3 regions of the Sphingomonas sp. GW821-FHT04B01 genome follow, and region 3 is predicted to be linked to each of the others. Evidence: riboswitches for the same ligand, from Rfam matches in the RefSeq annotation. Region 3 holds a riboswitch; each other region holds the start of a gene.
The links. Region 3 has a riboswitch for cobalamin ahead of AC07UH_RS15530 (TonB-dependent receptor). Riboswitches for the same ligand answer to the same signal wherever they lie in the genome.
Positions count from the first base shown of each region.

Region 1 (5,151 bases), on a different contig from region 3:
ATCGCGAATTCCTCGCCGGCGGTGCGCATCGTCGCCGATCCCCACAGATCGACCACCAAGCCGCGCGGATAGTCGCCGTGATCCTGCAGATGGCGGCGGATCAATTCGTCGGCGAGTCGCTGGCCCTGCACATGCGCCGAGCGCGACGGCACCGCGCGCGGATCGACCGCGAACAGGTTGCGCCCGGTCGGCAGCACGTCGGTACGGCCGCGATGCGGCGATCCCGCCGGGCCGGCGGCGACGCGGCGGCCGGCGAGCGCGGCGAGCAGGCCGTCGCGCTCCGCCGCGCCGCACGCGCCGCGCCCGAAGACGTGCAGGCCGTCGCCGAAGCGGCTGTCCTTCACGTCGCAGACGAAGGCGTCGATGCGGGTGATCGCCTCGGCGGCGGTGGCCGCGCCGGCGAGATCGAGTTCGGCGGCGAGTCCGATCGCCTGCGCCTCCTCGGCGATGTCGCGCTGCAACCGGTCGCGCCGCGCCGGGTCGAGCCCGTCGGCATTGGAGAATTCGTCGAGCAGCGTCTCGATCCGCGCGAGACCCACGCCGCCGTCCGCCGCGATCATCGGCGGCGGCAGATGGCCGAGCGTCACCGCGGCGGTGCGGCGCTTGGCCTGCGCCGCCTCGCCGGGATCGTTGACGATGAACGGATAAAGGATCGGCAAGGACCCGGTCAGCGCCTCCGGCCAGCAGGCGTCGGACAGCGCCACCGCCTTGCCGGGCAGCCATTCGAGCGTGCCGTGCGCACCGATCTGGATCGCCGCATGGCACCCGCGGCTGCGCAGCCAGAGGTAGAAAGCGACATAGCCATGGCGGGGAACGCGCGACAGATCGTGATAATCGTCGGCGCGGGTCGCGGGCGTGCCGCGTTCGGGCTGGAGCGCGACCAGCGTCGCGCCGCGCCGCGTCGCGGCGAAGCGGAAGGCGCCGTCGGCGACCGCGGGATCATGCTCGGGCTCGCCCCAGGCTGCGGCGAGATCGTCGCGCAGGCTGGGCGGCAAGGCGGCGAGCGCGGCGCGATAGGCGGCGACCGGCCAGCATAGCCACTCCGCCGCCAAGGCCTCGGCCAGCGGTACGCCGGCGGTGGCGGCATGTCCGGCCGTGGCGAGATCGGCGAGCATCGCCTCGGCCGAGGCGAGCGCGTCGAGCCCGACCGCATGCGCCATCTGGTGGCTCTTGCCGGGATAGGTGGAGAGGATCAGCGCCAGCCGCCGCGCCGCCGGTGCGGTCCGGCCGAGCGAGACCCAGGCGGCGACGCGATCGGCGATCGCCGCGATGCGGGCGGGGTCGGCGCGATGCGCGCGGCGGGCGTAATCGAGATCGGGGTCGCGCACCGCATCCTGCTTGCAACTGGCGATCCCGGCGAAGATGCGGCCGTCGACCTCGGGCAGGACGACGTGCATCGCGAGATCGGCGGGCGACAGCCCGCGCGCGCTCTCCGCCCAGGCGGCCTGCGTCGAGGTGGCGAGCGCGACCTGGAAGACCGGCACGTCGGCGCCGTCGAGCGGCGACTCGGTCTCGTCGCGCGCCGAGAAGGCGGTGGCGTTGAGGATCGCGACCGGGGCCAGCGCCTTGACCCAGCGCGCGATCCAGCCGCGCGCGTGCGCGTCCTTGAGCGACGGCGCGAACAGCGGGACGACGTCGAAGCCGCGCGCCGCCAGCGCCCCGGCGAGCGCCGCGACCGGATCGAGATCGGCGGCGAGCAGATAGGAGCGGTAGAAGGTGAGCAGCACCCGCGGCCGCGCCTCCGGCCGGATCGCGAGCGCCGCGGGGCAGGTGACGCCGTCCGTCTGCGTCCAGCCGCCGACCGGCGGAACCGCACGCACCCCGCCTACCGGTCCCGCCGCCAGCCCCGCGGCGAGCGCGAGCTGCGCCAGCGCCGCCTGCGCCGCGACCGCGCCGCCGGTGTCGCACAAGGCGGCGAGCCGGCCGAGCGTCGAGCCCGGCACCGTGGAGGCGGCGGCCAGCGCGGCGTCCTCGCGCCCGTCGGCGGCGAGCACCGCCAGCGCGATGCCCTGCGCCCGCGCCAGCGCCTCGACCTGTTGCAGGCCGTAGGACCAATAGGACCGCCCGCCGATCAGCCGGATCAGGATGCCCTTCGCACCCGCCAGCGTCCGCTCGACATAGGTGTCGACCGACAGGGGATGCGCGAGATCGGCGAGGTTGGCGAGCCGCAGCGACGGCAGCGGCACGCCGCCACCGCGCGCGGCATGCCAGCCCGCGGCGAATGCGCCGAGGTCGCTGTCGGAGAAGGACAGGACGACGAGATCCGCCGGCCGCTGGCCGAGATCGCGCGGCGTCGCGATCTCCTCCAGGCCGTGGCTCTCGCGGAAGACGACGTGCATCGTGGGGGCTCAGCCGTTCAGCACGGGCCCGATCGTCGCGGGGTCGATGCGGTCGCGCTCGGCGATCACGACCAGCCGGGTGGCGCGCGCCTCGCCCGGCCGCCACGGCCGGTCGTATTGCGTCCGCACCCGCGCGCCGACCGCCTGGACGAGCAGCCGCATCGGCTTGCCGCGCACCGCCGCATAGCCCTTGACGCGCAGCACGTCGGACTCGCGCGCGAGCCGTTCGATCCGCGCGACCAGATCGGCGGGATCGTCGATCTCGCCGGTTTCGTGGACGAGGCTGTCGAAATCGTCGTGCTCATGCTCGTCCTCGCCGTCATGATGCGAGGGGCGGGCGGCGATGTCGTCCTCGGCCGCGGCGTCGAGACCGAGGATCACCGCGGGATCGATCACGCCGTCGGTCAGCTCGACCACCGGCACCGGCCGCGGCGCCTCGGCGGCGATCACCGCTCGGGCGGCGGCGACGCCCTCCGGCCCGGCGAGGTCGGCCTTGGTCAGCAGCACCATGTCGGCACAGGCGAGCTGGTCCTCGAACACCTCCGCCAGCGGCGTCTCGTGGTCGATCCCCGGATCGGCGGCGCGCTGCGCGTCGAGCGCGGCGACATCGGTGGCGAAGCGACCGGCGGCGACCGCCTCGGCGTCGGCCAGCGCGATGACGCCGTCGACGGTGATGCGCGAGCGGATCGCCGGCCAGTCGAACGCCTTCAGCAGCGGCTTGGGCAGCGCCAGGCCTGATGTCTCGATGAGGATATGGTCGGGGCGCGGGTCGAGCGCGAGCAAGGTCTCCACCGTCGGGATGAAATCGTCGGCGACGGTGCAGCAGATGCAGCCATTGGCCAGCTCGACGACATTCTCCGCCGGGCAATCGGGGATCGCGCAGCCCTTAAGGATGTCGCCGTCGACACCCAAGGTGCCGAATTCGTTGACCACCACCGCGAGCCGGCGGCCGTTGGCGTTGCGGATCAGATGGCTGATCAGCGTCGTCTTGCCGGCGCCGAGGAAGCCGGTGACGATGGTGACGGGGATCTTGGCGAGTTGTGGATCGGCCACGGATGTTCCTTCGCGAGCGCCGCGACGACGAGAACACGGTGGGGCCACATATCGCCGATGCGCGAGCGACGGACGGGCGCTTCGCATGTCGCCCGCGCCACGCACCGATGCGGGCCAACCGCATGGGTCTTCGTCGCTCAGACGGAACACCGTGCCCCGGCCATCCCCTGGACCAAAGCAAGAGCGACCCTATCGCCGGCAGGTTTCCTGGCTCGCGGGTCGTCGCTCGGGGCACGGCCTTCCCGGATCGGGCGAACCCTTGCCAGTGGCCGCCTTCCCGCGGGGGGAAGGCATGTGTCCGTCGCTCGCCGCTTACAGTTGCAGGGACAGCCGCGGCATTGGAGCCGAGGCCCCGCACCGCATTCCCATTTACGCCCTCTTGCGAAGGGCACCGACGCGATCATGGCACCGGAGACCGGCGCCGCCGGTCGACTTAGCCGCTACCGCCGGCTTTGCCAATCGCGCAGGCGGGCGGAGACGGCGATCGCTGTGTACGGTTTCGTACATAGCCCGTTTCCGGTCGACTTGCCGCCGTTAACCATTAGAGCCCGTGCGCAGCAGGAAGGGTTCTCCCGATCCTTCGTGTGCAGTTCTCCAGGACTGTCGGAGCCGTCGCCGCATCATGCCGGCGGCGGCTCCACCCCGCCCCGTCAATGCGCCGCGAGGTGTGCGGCCTCATCCTCGATCAGCCGGCTGATCGAGCGTTGCAGCGTATCGTGCGACACCGGCTTTTCGATCACCGTCGATCCCGGCGGGCATTCGCCGCAGCGTTCGGGATAGCCGGTGACGTAGAGGATCGGGATGCGGCGTCCCTTGGCGATCCGCTCGACCGCACGGACCCCGGAGCCGTGGACGAGCTTGACGTCGGCGATGATCATGCCCGGCATGCAGCGCTGCGCCGCCGCTTCCGCCGCTTCCTGCGTCTCCACGATCTCCGTGCTGCCGGCACCGGCGAGCACCGCGGCGTCGGCGACGAACTGGCCGAACAAATAGGAATCCTCGATGATCAGCACATGGGTCATGACCGCTCCCGGCAGTATCCGGGGGCCGGCAGGCCAGAGGTGGCGACGCCGTCTCCCGAACCGGTTCCTAATGCGTCATGCTGATCTAAGTTCCTGATAGAGGTCATTTTCCGCATGTTCGACGGGCGATGCGTCCGGTCCCCGGCACGGTGCGTTGACGCCGCGCACGAGGAGAGAATGATGACCGACACGACCGATCAGAATGGCCCCGCCGAAAGCTACGGCGACCTGCCGATCCAGCCGACCGGATCGGGTGTCGCCGATCTCGAGATCGCCTATGAGCAGATGAAGCTCGCCGAACAGGCCGAGGCGGATGTCGGCGCGGTCGCGGTGACGCCGACCGATGCCAGCGACGCCGCCGCCGAGAGCGCCGCCCACCCGAGCTGAGCGACGGGACGGCGCTTGCGAGGCAGCGGCGGCACGGTGCCGCAAGGAGAATGACGATCTTCCACCTGATCTTTGCGACGCCGTCCCTGTACGTCATCGTCCGTTGGCTGCTGCCGCTGTCCCTGCCGCTTTGGGCGAAGGGCGGCGTCGCGGTGACGCTGCTCGCCGCCTCGCAATATCATTTATGGAGCCGCCTCTCGTCGGGATCGGTGTTCGCGCCGGAATTCCCGCGCGCGATCGTCATCCTGTTCAACTGGGCCTTCGGCGCCATCCTGTTGCTCGCGCTGCTGCAGATCGTGCTCGATCTCGGCACGCTCGCTACGATGGTGGTGCGGCGCGAGGTGGTGGGG
Region 1 covers NZ_JBWKTR010000008.1:90,749-95,899, reverse strand. Annotated here, with positions in the region: gene cobN (cobaltochelatase subunit CobN) at 1-2,339, opposite strand, end outside; gene cobW (cobalamin biosynthesis protein CobW) at 2,349-3,392, opposite strand; cobalamin riboswitch at 3,573-3,803, opposite strand; gene AC07UH_RS17220 (response regulator) at 4,043-4,414, opposite strand; gene AC07UH_RS17215 (hypothetical protein) at 4,595-4,801, shown strand; gene AC07UH_RS17210 (metallophosphoesterase) at 4,852-5,151, shown strand, end outside.
Region 1: it holds a riboswitch for cobalamin, as region 3 does, so the genes downstream of both, cobW (cobalamin biosynthesis protein CobW) here and AC07UH_RS15530 (TonB-dependent receptor) in region 3, are expected to answer to the same signal.

Region 2 (5,151 bases), on a different contig from region 3:
ATATTCCGCCCGACGAGCTGATCGAGCGGCTGAAGGCGGGCAAGGTCTATCTGCCGCAGGAGGCGACGCGGGCGCTCGCGCATTTCTTCTCCAAGACCAATCTGTCGGCGTTGCGCGAGCTGGCGCTGCGCCGCGCCGCGCAGGCGGTCGATGCGCAGATGCTCGACCATGTCCGCGCGCTCGGTGTCGGCGGCACCTGGGCGGGCGGCGAGCGCGTCGTCGTCGCGGTCAGCGAGGCGGCGGGAGTCGAATCGCTGGTCCGCGCCGCCAAGCGGCTCGCCGACGCGCTGCACGCGCCATGGACCGCGGTGTTCGTCGAGACGCCGCGCACGCAAGCGTTCGCCGCGGCGGAGCACCGCCAGGTCGCCAAGGGGATGACGCTCGCGACGCAGCTCGGCGGCGCGGCGGCGGCGGTGCCGGCGCAGACCGTGCTCGCCGGGCTCAAGGCCTATGTCGGCGAGGCGCGCGCGACGCAGCTCATCGTCGGCAAGTCGACGCGCTCGCGCTGGTTCGAGCTGCGCCACGGCTCGATCGTCGACCGGCTGGTGCGCGAGACGCCCGACATCGCGATCCACGTGCTGCCGATGCCCGCCGCGGCGCGCGGCCGCCGGGCGGCGCCGGTCGATCGCTGGGGCAGCCGGAGCGGCTACGCCTGGACCGGCGCGATGGTCGCGGCGGTGACCGGCGTCGCCAGCGCGCTGTTCCACATCCTCGACCTCGGCAACGTTGCCTTGCTCTATCTGCTGCCGGTGATGATGGCGGCGAGCCTGTTCGGCCTGTGGACCGGGCTGTTCGCCGGGCTCGCGTCGAGCATCGCCTATAATTTCTTCTTCCTGCCGCCGACCGGCACGCTGACGATCAGCAATCCCGAAAACGTCGTGTCGGTGCTGGTGCTGCTCGGCATCGCGATCGCGACCAGCCATCTGACGGCGCGGGTGCGCGCGCAGGCGGATATCGCCGCGGCGAGCGCGCGGACCAATGCGGCGCTCGCCGGCTTCCTGCGCCAGCTCACCCGGCTGAACGATCCCGTCGCGGTGGCGCAGGCGATCTGCGACGAGGTCGGCCAATTGTTCGGGTTGCGCACGGTGATGCTCGTCGCCGAGGGGGCTGGGCTGGCGGTGCAGGCGGCGAACGGCAGCGACTATCGGCTCGAGACGATGGAGATGGCGGCGGCGCAATGGGCCTATGACGGCGGCACGCCCGCCGGGCGCGGTTCGGCGACGCTCGCCGCCTCGCAATGGTTCTTCCAGCCGCTGGTGACCGGCGAGCGGACGCTCGGCGTGCTCGGCCTCGCCAACGAGGCGGGCGGCGATCCGCTGCGCCCCGACCAGATCCCGCTGTTCCTGAACCTGATCGAACAGGCGACGCTGGCGCTCGAACGGCTGCGGCTGGAGATCGAGACGCGCGACCTCGGCGCGATGCGCGAGCGCGAGCGGTTGCGCACCGCGCTGCTGTCGTCGGTCAGCCACGATCTGCGCACGCCGCTGACCGCGGTGATCGCCGCGGCGGCGCAGCTGCACCATGGCGCCACCCCGGATCTGATCGCGACGATCGAGGGCGAGGCGGCGCGGCTGCATCGTTTCGTCGCCAACCTGCTCGACATGGCGCGGGTCGAGGCGGGGGCGCTGACGCTGCGCATGGAGGCGGTCGATCTCGCCGATGCGGTCGCCGGCGCGGCGCATGACGCCCGCCGTGCGCTGGACGGACATGCGGTGCAGCTCGACGTGCCGCCCGACCTGCCGCTGGTCCGCGCCGACCAGCAATTGCTCCACCATTGCCTGCTCAACCTGCTCGACAATGCCGGCCGCTATGCCGATCCCGGCACGCCGATCCGCGTCGAGGCGCGCCATCGCTACGGCGTCATCCTGCTGTCGGTCGAGGACGAGGGGCCGGGCCTGCCGCCGGGGCGCGAGGCGGAGGTGTTCGACACCTTCCGCCGCTTCGCCGGTTCGGATCGCGCGATCGGCGGCACCGGGCTGGGGCTGGCGATCGTCAAGGCGTTCGCAGCGGCGATGGGTATCGGCGTCGAGGCCGCGAACCGGCAGGACCGGCCGGGCGCGCGCTTCGGCCTGTCCTTTCCGGCGGCATTGATCGTGCGCGACATGGTGGAGGAAAGCGACTGATGGCGGCCAAGATCCTGGTGGTGGACGACGAACAGCCGATCCGCCGGCTGCTGCGCAACACGCTCGAACGCGCCGGCTATGCGGTGGTCGAGGCGATCAACGGCCGCGAGGCGCTGGCCGCGGTCGCCGCCGAGACGCCCGACGCGGTGCTGCTCGACCTCGGCCTGCCCGATCGCGACGGGCTCGAACTGGTGCCGCTGATCCGCCGGGCGGGCGACGCGGTGATCCTCGTCGTCTCGGCGCGCGACGCGACCGATCAGAAGGTCGCGGCGCTCGATCTCGGCGCCGAGGATTACGTCACCAAGCCGTTCGACGGCGAGGAATTGCTCGCCCGGCTGCGCGCGGCGCTGCGCCACCGCGGCATCGATGCGGCGGCGGCGAGCGTGATCCGCCGCGACGGGCTGGAGATCGACCTCGACCAGCGCCTCGTCCGCCGCGGCGGCGAGGCGTTCCACCTGACGCGCAAGGAGCATGACGTGCTCGCGGTGCTTGCCCGCCACCCCGGCCGGGTGGTGACGCACCAGCGAATCCTCGCGGCGGCGTGGGGCGGCGACGACGATCCGCGGGTGGAATATCTGCGCATCGTCGTGCGCAACCTGCGCCTGAAGCTGGAGGAGCCGAACGCGACCGGGAGCGTGATCGCCAACGAACTGGGCGTGGGATATCGGTTGCTGATGGGGTGAAAGAGGGGGGCGACCGTTCGCCCTGCGCTCCTCGAAGGGCAGGTGAGTCTCACCGTGCTTCGACAGGCTCAGCACGAACGGGTCAGGGGCGGCTCAGTCCCTCCCCGGAAACGGCTGCAACGGCAGCACCATGCTGGCGGCGACGAAATAGACCTCGCGCATCGCGGCGGCGACCTGCTGGTTGAGCCGGCCTGCGGCGTCGCGGAAGGCGCGGCCGAGCGGATGGTCGGGGACGATGCCGAGGCCGACCTCGTTGCTGACGACGAACAGCGGCAGCGGGGTCGCGGCGAGCGCGGCGAGCAGGGCGTCCGACCGCGCCGCGACGTCGTGCTCGCCGAGCATCACGTTGGTCAGCCAGAGCGTCAGGCAGTCGATCAGGATCGCGCCATCCTCGATTGCGGCGACCGCCTCGGGCAGCGCGAGCGGGCATTCGACGGTCGTCCAGCGCGTGTCGCGGTCGGCGCGGTGGCGGGCGATCCGGTCGGTCATCTCGCCGTCCCACGCCTCGGCCGTGGCGAGATAGTGGAGCGGGCCGGCGCAGCGCTCGGCGGCGGCCTGCGCCAGCCGGCTCTTGCCCGAGCGGGCACCACCCAGGAACAGCGTCTTGGCTGCGATCATCTTGCCTTCGTCTCCGCGGGGTTCTAGGGGCGCCGATGCGACAGGTTCCCAGAGATGGGATGAAAAGGGAACCCGGAAGCGAGCCTTGCAGCTCGTCAGCCGGGGCTGCCCCCGCAACTGTGACCGGCGAGCCCTGCTCCCCGCGCGCCACTGGATCATCCCGATCCGGGAAGGCCGGGCAGGGCGACGACCCGCGAGCCAGGAGACCTGCCCGTCGCGGTTGTCCTTCGTCCGGACGGGGTGTGCCGGCACGATCGAGGATTTCCTCGCGAGACGACGATGTTGGGGGCGTTGCGCGGCGGACAGACCGGTTCCGGCACATCCGCGGTGCGTGCTCCCGTTGTTGCAACGAAGGGGGAAACCATCGTGAAGAACTACGCCTGTCTCATCCTGCTGCCGTGCATCGCGGCCGCGACACCTGCCTTCGCCCAGACCGCGCAATCGACCAGCGGCCTTGAGCAGGTCGCCGACGCCGGCAGCGACATCCTCGTCACCGCCAATCGCGAGGCGCGACCCGCATCTACCGTCGGCCAGGCGGTGACCGTCCTCGACACCGCGACGATCACCCAGCGGCAGGCGGTGGTCGTCGCCGATCTGCTGCGCCAGACGCCGGGCGTCAGCGTGACGCGCAACGGCGGCGTCGGCACCGCGACCTCGGTCAACATCCGCGGCGCGGAGAGCGACCAGACCGTCGCGCTGATCGACGGGATCAAGCTCAACGATCCCTCGTCGCCGGGCGGCGGCTTCGACTTCGGCGGGCTGCTGATCGGCAATATCGCGCGGATCGAGGTGCTGCGCGGCGCGCAATCGGTGCTGTGGGGCAGTCAGGCGATCGGCGGCGTCGTCAACCTCATCACCCGCCAGTCGACCGAGCAGGTCGCGGTCAACGCGCGCGTCGAGGGCGGCTGGCACGAAACCGGGCAGGGCTTCGCCAACGTCTCGGGCAAGATGGGGCCGGTGTCGGCGAGCCTGGGCGGCGGTTATTACACCACCGAGGGCATCTCGGCCTATGCGCCCGGCACGGAGCGCGACGGCTATCGCAATTATGCCGCCAACGGCAGCCTCGGCATCGCGCTGGCGCCGACCGTCTCGCTCGATGTGCGCGGTTTCTATTCCAACGGCCGCACTGATATCGACGGCTTCCCGCCGCCCACCTTCGCCTTTGGCGATACGCGCGAATATGGCACGAGCGAGCAATGGACGGGCTATGCCGGACTCAATGCGGCGCTGTTCGACGGCCGGTTCCGCAACCGCTTCGGCTATGCGCATACCGATACCGACCGGCACAATTACGATCCCGACGGCACGCCGACGGAGACGTTCGCCGGCAAGGGGCGCAACGACCGGATCGAATATCAGGGCGTCGCCGATCTTGGTTCCGCGGTGTTCGCCACCTTCGGCGCGGAGCGCGAGGTGTCGCGCTTCACCACGGCAAGCTACGGCGGACCGGCGACCCGGGGGCGGGCGCGGATCTTCAGCGTCTACGGCCAGCTCGCGGTGACGCCGGTCGCCGGGCTGACCGCGACCGGCGGCGTGCGCCACGACGACCACAATATCTTCGGCGGAGCGACGACCGTCTCGGCCAGCGGCGTCTATTCACCCAACGATGGCGCGACCGCGTTCCGCGCGAGCTATTCCGAGGGGTTCAAGGCGCCGACCCTGTATCAGTTGCAGAGCGAATATGGGAATGCGCGGCTCAGACCCGAACGCTCGCGCGGCTGGGATGC
Region 2 covers NZ_JBWKTR010000005.1:168,472-173,622, forward strand. Annotated here, with positions in the region: gene AC07UH_RS13725 (DUF4118 domain-containing protein) at 1-2,123, shown strand, start outside; gene AC07UH_RS13730 (response regulator transcription factor) at 2,123-2,806, shown strand; gene cobU (bifunctional adenosylcobinamide kinase/adenosylcobinamide-phosphate guanylyltransferase) at 2,900-3,421, opposite strand; cobalamin riboswitch at 3,450-3,653, shown strand; gene AC07UH_RS13740 (TonB-dependent receptor plug domain-containing protein) at 3,791-5,151, shown strand, end outside.
Region 2: it holds a riboswitch for cobalamin, as region 3 does, so the genes downstream of both, AC07UH_RS13740 (TonB-dependent receptor plug domain-containing protein) here and AC07UH_RS15530 (TonB-dependent receptor) in region 3, are expected to answer to the same signal.

Region 3 (5,151 bases):
GTCTTCCTCCCCTTCTTCACGACCAAGCGCACAGGCACCGGCATCGGCCTCAGCTTCGCCCGACAGGTGATCCTGCTTCACGGCGGACAGATCGGCATCGGCGAACAACAACCCAGCCGTATCGAAATCCGGCTACCCCCGCACGCACGAGACCGGGGTGCAGGCTTGATCGACAAGATGGCATGAATCACATTCCGAGAGACGACCCAGTTACGGAAATTCTCGAACAGTTTTCGGCTTCCTACCTTCGGCCGCTCGTTCGTCTCCCCGGTCTGACCGCTTCTGATAACTGATGTTATGGCTTCGAACGTCAGGACGTGGGCGCGAACAGAAGCCCACCGCTACGGTGTCACCTTATCCTTCGCGCCGGACAGGGTTTCTCTTTTGGCCTCTTGCTGGACATCGATGGCCCGTAATCGGTAGCGGCCCGGCGGCAGCATGAGGGCAATGTCCTCGCCGGGGCGGATCGCTACCCGGTCCATCGGCACGGCGGTGGTTTGTTCGTCCTCGGGCCGGGCTTCGATCACGCGCCAGCCTTTCTTCGGGTAGAGTTCTGCAGGAATGCTGACCAGCATGTCGCCCGCCGCGATCCGCCAGACGGGGCGGCCGCGAGCGAAGCGGGCGGAAGGGTGATCGATGACGAGGTCGAACGTGCCGGCGGGTTCGTCGGCCGGGAGCACGGCAAGCCGGCGAACCTTGCCGCCACCGCGGCAGGTCGTCTGAGAGATGGTGAGCGGATCGATCCCGGTCTTGGCTTTGAGGCGCGTCGCCATCCAGCGGTCGCCCTTGGCTGTAGGTACTTCCGTCGCGTGGTGATACCCGACATGGACGATCATCTTGACGCCTGGATGGGCACCGATCCAGGCGGCGAGAGCGGTCGCCTGCGCCTCTTCACGCCGGGCGATGCTCTCCGACGGGGACATCTTGGCGTCCTGATCATTATGCGGAGCTTCGTAGGGAACGAGACTGTAATCCAGTCGCTTCGCCGTCCGTCCCAAGCGGCCGAACTCTGCTTCGCCGAGATAATAGCCATCTTCATCTTCGAGTTGTGCCGGGCTCGTCTTACGCATGAAGGAGGGATAGTATTCTGGCGGAGTGCCCGGTTCCGGGTTGGAAAGCGCTTCGATCGCCAGCGCGGAATAACCCTCGGCACGCAAGGGAGCAAGCAACTCCGTTGTGAAGCCGCGGTGCTCGGAACGTTCGTGGCTTTCGTTGATAATGACCAGCGACGTCTTGCGGGCTTGCTTCACTATCTCGTCTCTCGCGTCCCCGGCGCCCATTGCTGGAGCACAGGTGGTCGGTTGATAGTCGTCGCTGGTCGCGGCAATCAGGTCCTCGCGTCCAAACAGGCTGAGGGTCTGCAGATTGGGGTCACCCGCCAGCGGGTCTTCCGCATCGACGCTGGCGAGTGCCTTGAGCCTGAAGTCGTTCAGGCTCCCCTCCTTCGGCGTCACCGTCGCGTAAGGCTTGATTAGAACGACGCTGCTTGCCTTTGGCGCAGGTTCAGCCGCCCTGACGGTGGCGAGCGGAACTTGGGCCGTTGCGACGGTGGCGCACAAGGCGATCGCGGACAGTAGCGTCTTGCGACTAACCATCTGGCAACGAAACATGATGCGATGATCTCCCAGCGATGCGTCCTCGTTCCTGAAAGCCGCAAGGTGGAGGGTAACAGGGCTGATCGGACCGTCAATCAAGGTGAACACTGGGCAACTGCTGCCCGGATGCCTGTAGGCGCTCGCCTTCAGATAGCTGTCGTCTTACTGCAAGAAGTTGGTGCTTTTCGATGACACTGCGATCTAGACTCGAACGACCAGAGAATCCGAAAAGTGGCACTGTTACCGGGTAGACCCAAGCGCGGTCATTCCCGCCCCCTTCGGTGGCTCCCGAACTTCCGACATTCATAAAGGGGGCCGTCTCTCCGTCTGGACCTTTGCGATCGTAGCGTCGTCCGGTTGCACGACGGTTTCCGCCGATATACACAGTCATCGTCGACCTGTTCCATGCGAGCGGGCCGGCATGATCGCGTCGGTGCCCCGAGAGGGGCTTAATAGGGAACGCGGTGAAGGTGGTTCGCTGCCTGAATCCGAGGCTGTCCCTGCAACTGTAAGCGGCGAGCGCGATGCATATCGCTTCTTCCTGCACGGAAGGGGCAGCCACTGGGCCGGACGTAAGTCAGCGGGCCTGGGAAGGCCGTGCATCGTGTGATGACCCGTGAGCCAGGAGACCTGCCGGCGTCTGGTCGCTCTTGCCTGGCCCAGGGGGTGGCCGCGGCACGGTACTCCGTCGAGCGACGACGTGTGCGGTGGGGACCGCACGGGCATGCGTGCCGGTCGCGATGGCGTCCGGCCGGCGCGAATGTCGGCCGTTCGCGGAAGGTCCCTGCCGGGTTCGCTCGACGCCCGGGGATTATCGTAATGCCGTTCCTGTCATCCCGCCTCGCGTTCGCGGGCGCTTTGATGTCGCCCGTCTTCGCAGGTCCGCTCGACGCTCAGTCCACGGTCACCGCCGGCGACGAGGACATCCTGGTCGTCGGGCAGAATAGCCGTGACACGCTAACCGAACCGAATACCACCGCGAGCCGCCTGGGCCTCACGCCGCTCGAAACCCCGGCAACGATCACGGTCATCGACGGCGCGACGATCCGCGCGCGTGGCGACATGTCCGTGGTCGATGCGGAAAGCCGGGCACCCGGAGTCAGCAACGCCGGTAATCCCGGCAATGGCGGCACCGCGCTCGCCGCGCGTGGCTTCAGCGGTCAGGGATCGGTGTTGCGGCTCATCGACGGCGTACGGCTGTTTCCGGCCGCCGGCACGATCACCTTTCCGACCGAACCGTGGATGGTCGAGCGCATCGACATCCTGAGCGGTCCGGCCTCCGTGCTGTACGGCCAGGGCGCGCTTGGCGGTGCGGTCAATGTCCTGATGCGCAAACCCGATACGCAGCGGACCCAGGTGGAAGGCGAGATCGGCTACGGCTCGCAGGACAGCTTCCATGTCGCAGCGGGCGCTGGCGGACCCGCCACCGAGCGCCTCTCCTATCGGATCGATGGCAGCTATCGCCGATCGGACGGCTATGTCGATCGCGGCCGGTCGCGCAGCTATGCCGTGTCGGGTACGTTGCGCTGGGCGCCGACCGACACGCTCGTCGTCACCGCGCGCGACGACTACGGCGACCAAAAGCCGATGCGCTATTTCGGCACGCCGCTGATCGACGGCCGGCTCGACGACGGCATCCGGGAACGGAACTACAACACACGCGACGGCGTCATCCGCTACCGCGACAACCGTACCAGTCTGCAGGTCGACTGGACGGCGAACGATGCGCTCACCGTCAGCAACCAGGCCTATCGCCTGACGTCCAGACGCTCGTGGCTCAACCTCGAGAGCTATTGCTGGATCGCCGCGGACGGCGCCTGCCCCAACGGCAGCGGCAACGTCGGCACCCCCGGTCGCATCCTGCGCACCGACATGACCGGGATCGTCCACGACCAGACGCAGTGGGGCGATCAGGGCAGCGTGACGCTCAGGACGGGCATCGCCGAGGGCATCGGCAACGCGCTTGTCGTGGGTTTCGACGTCAACCTCATCAAGCTGACCTATTCGCACAATTTCGGTTCGGCCCCGCAGATTTCGGAGGTCGATCCCTCGGCTTTCGATCCCGGCCGCATCATCGACACACAGGGCATCGCGCCGCGCTATCGCACGCGGACCAACGAATATGCCGTCTTTGCCGAGGATCGGCTGACGCTCGGCAGGCACGTCTCGATCGTCGCCGGCCTGCGCTACGAGCGGGACACGATACGCCGCTGGTCGATCGACTATCCGGGAGGCGTCGCTACCGAGACATTCGCGCTCGCCAAGCATCTGCACAATGCGACCTGGCGGGTGGGAAGCGTCTACCAACCGACCTCGACCGTTTCGCTCTATGCGCAATATGCCACCGGCGTGGACCCGCTGGGGACGCTGACGACCTATTCGACCGGGCAGGTGCAGTTCAGCAACGCGGTGGGCGACCAGGTCGAAGTCGGCGCCAAGGCTGTGTTCCTTGACGGCCGCGGCACCGCAACGCTGGCCTCCTACCGCATCGTCAAGAAACGCCTGCTGGCGCAACTGACCCCATCGAGCCCGATCGAGCAGGTCGGCCAGCGATCGGCCAAGGGCATCGAGGCCGCGGTGTCGCTCGATCTGCCTTACGGAATCGGCATCGATGCCAACGGCAGCGTGCTCGACGCGACGTTCGACGATTTCCTCTCGGGCGGCACGCGCTTCGATGGCAATACCCCGCCGGATGTACCCGAGACGCTCGCCAATCTCTGGCTGCGCTGGAATGCCACGCGCGCGCTGCAGGCGCGCGCCGGGCTGCGCCACGTCGGGCGCCGCTATTCGGACAACGCCAACCGCTTCCGCGTTCCCGGCTACACCACGCTCGATGCCACGCTGTCCTATGCGGTGACGCCGCACCTCGCGGTCGATATCCACGCCTATAACCTGGTCGACCGGGACTATGCGATCAGCACGTACAACAACCAGCAATGGGTGCTTGGCCGTCCCCGCTCGGTCGACGTCTCGCTTCGTGCGATCTTTTAACGCCGGCAGGTGGCCGGCACCTGGCAAGATTGCCCGGCGCTGGCTCTACCTCGTGCATCGCTGGATCGGCATCGCCAGCTGCCTGTTCTTCGCCATGTGGTTCCTGTCCGGGCTGGTGATGCTCTACGTGCCCTATCCCTCCCTCTCGCCAGCCGAAAGGCTGGCTGGGGGCGAGGCGATCGACTGGGCGGCGGTAGACGTCCCGCCCCCGCTTGAGCGAGGGCGAGTGCCGCAGGAGCTGCTGCTCGACATGCGCGACGGCATGCCTGTCTGGCGCGTGACGGGATGGAACGGGACGCACACCACGGTCTCGGCGCATCGCGGTGCCGTCTTGCGACTGGTCGATGTTCGTTACGCCAGTCGGGTTGCCGGTCGCTTCGGAAACGCGCCGATGAAGCACGTCGAACGACTCACTCGCGATCAGTGGACAGTCGCCGGCGGCTTTGATCGACATCGACCGCTCTGGAAGGTCGCGCTCGCGGACGCGTACGGAACGGAGGTCTATGTGTCCTCGAGCACGGGCGCCGTAGTGCAGGCAACGACACGCCGCGAGCGTTTCTGGAAC
Region 3 covers NZ_JBWKTR010000007.1:10,919-16,069, forward strand. Annotated here, with positions in the region: gene AC07UH_RS15520 (sensor histidine kinase) at 1-186, shown strand, start outside; gene AC07UH_RS15525 (hypothetical protein) at 342-1,703, opposite strand; cobalamin riboswitch at 2,012-2,247, shown strand; gene AC07UH_RS15530 (TonB-dependent receptor) at 2,457-4,586, shown strand; gene AC07UH_RS15535 (PepSY domain-containing protein) at 4,639-5,151, shown strand, end outside.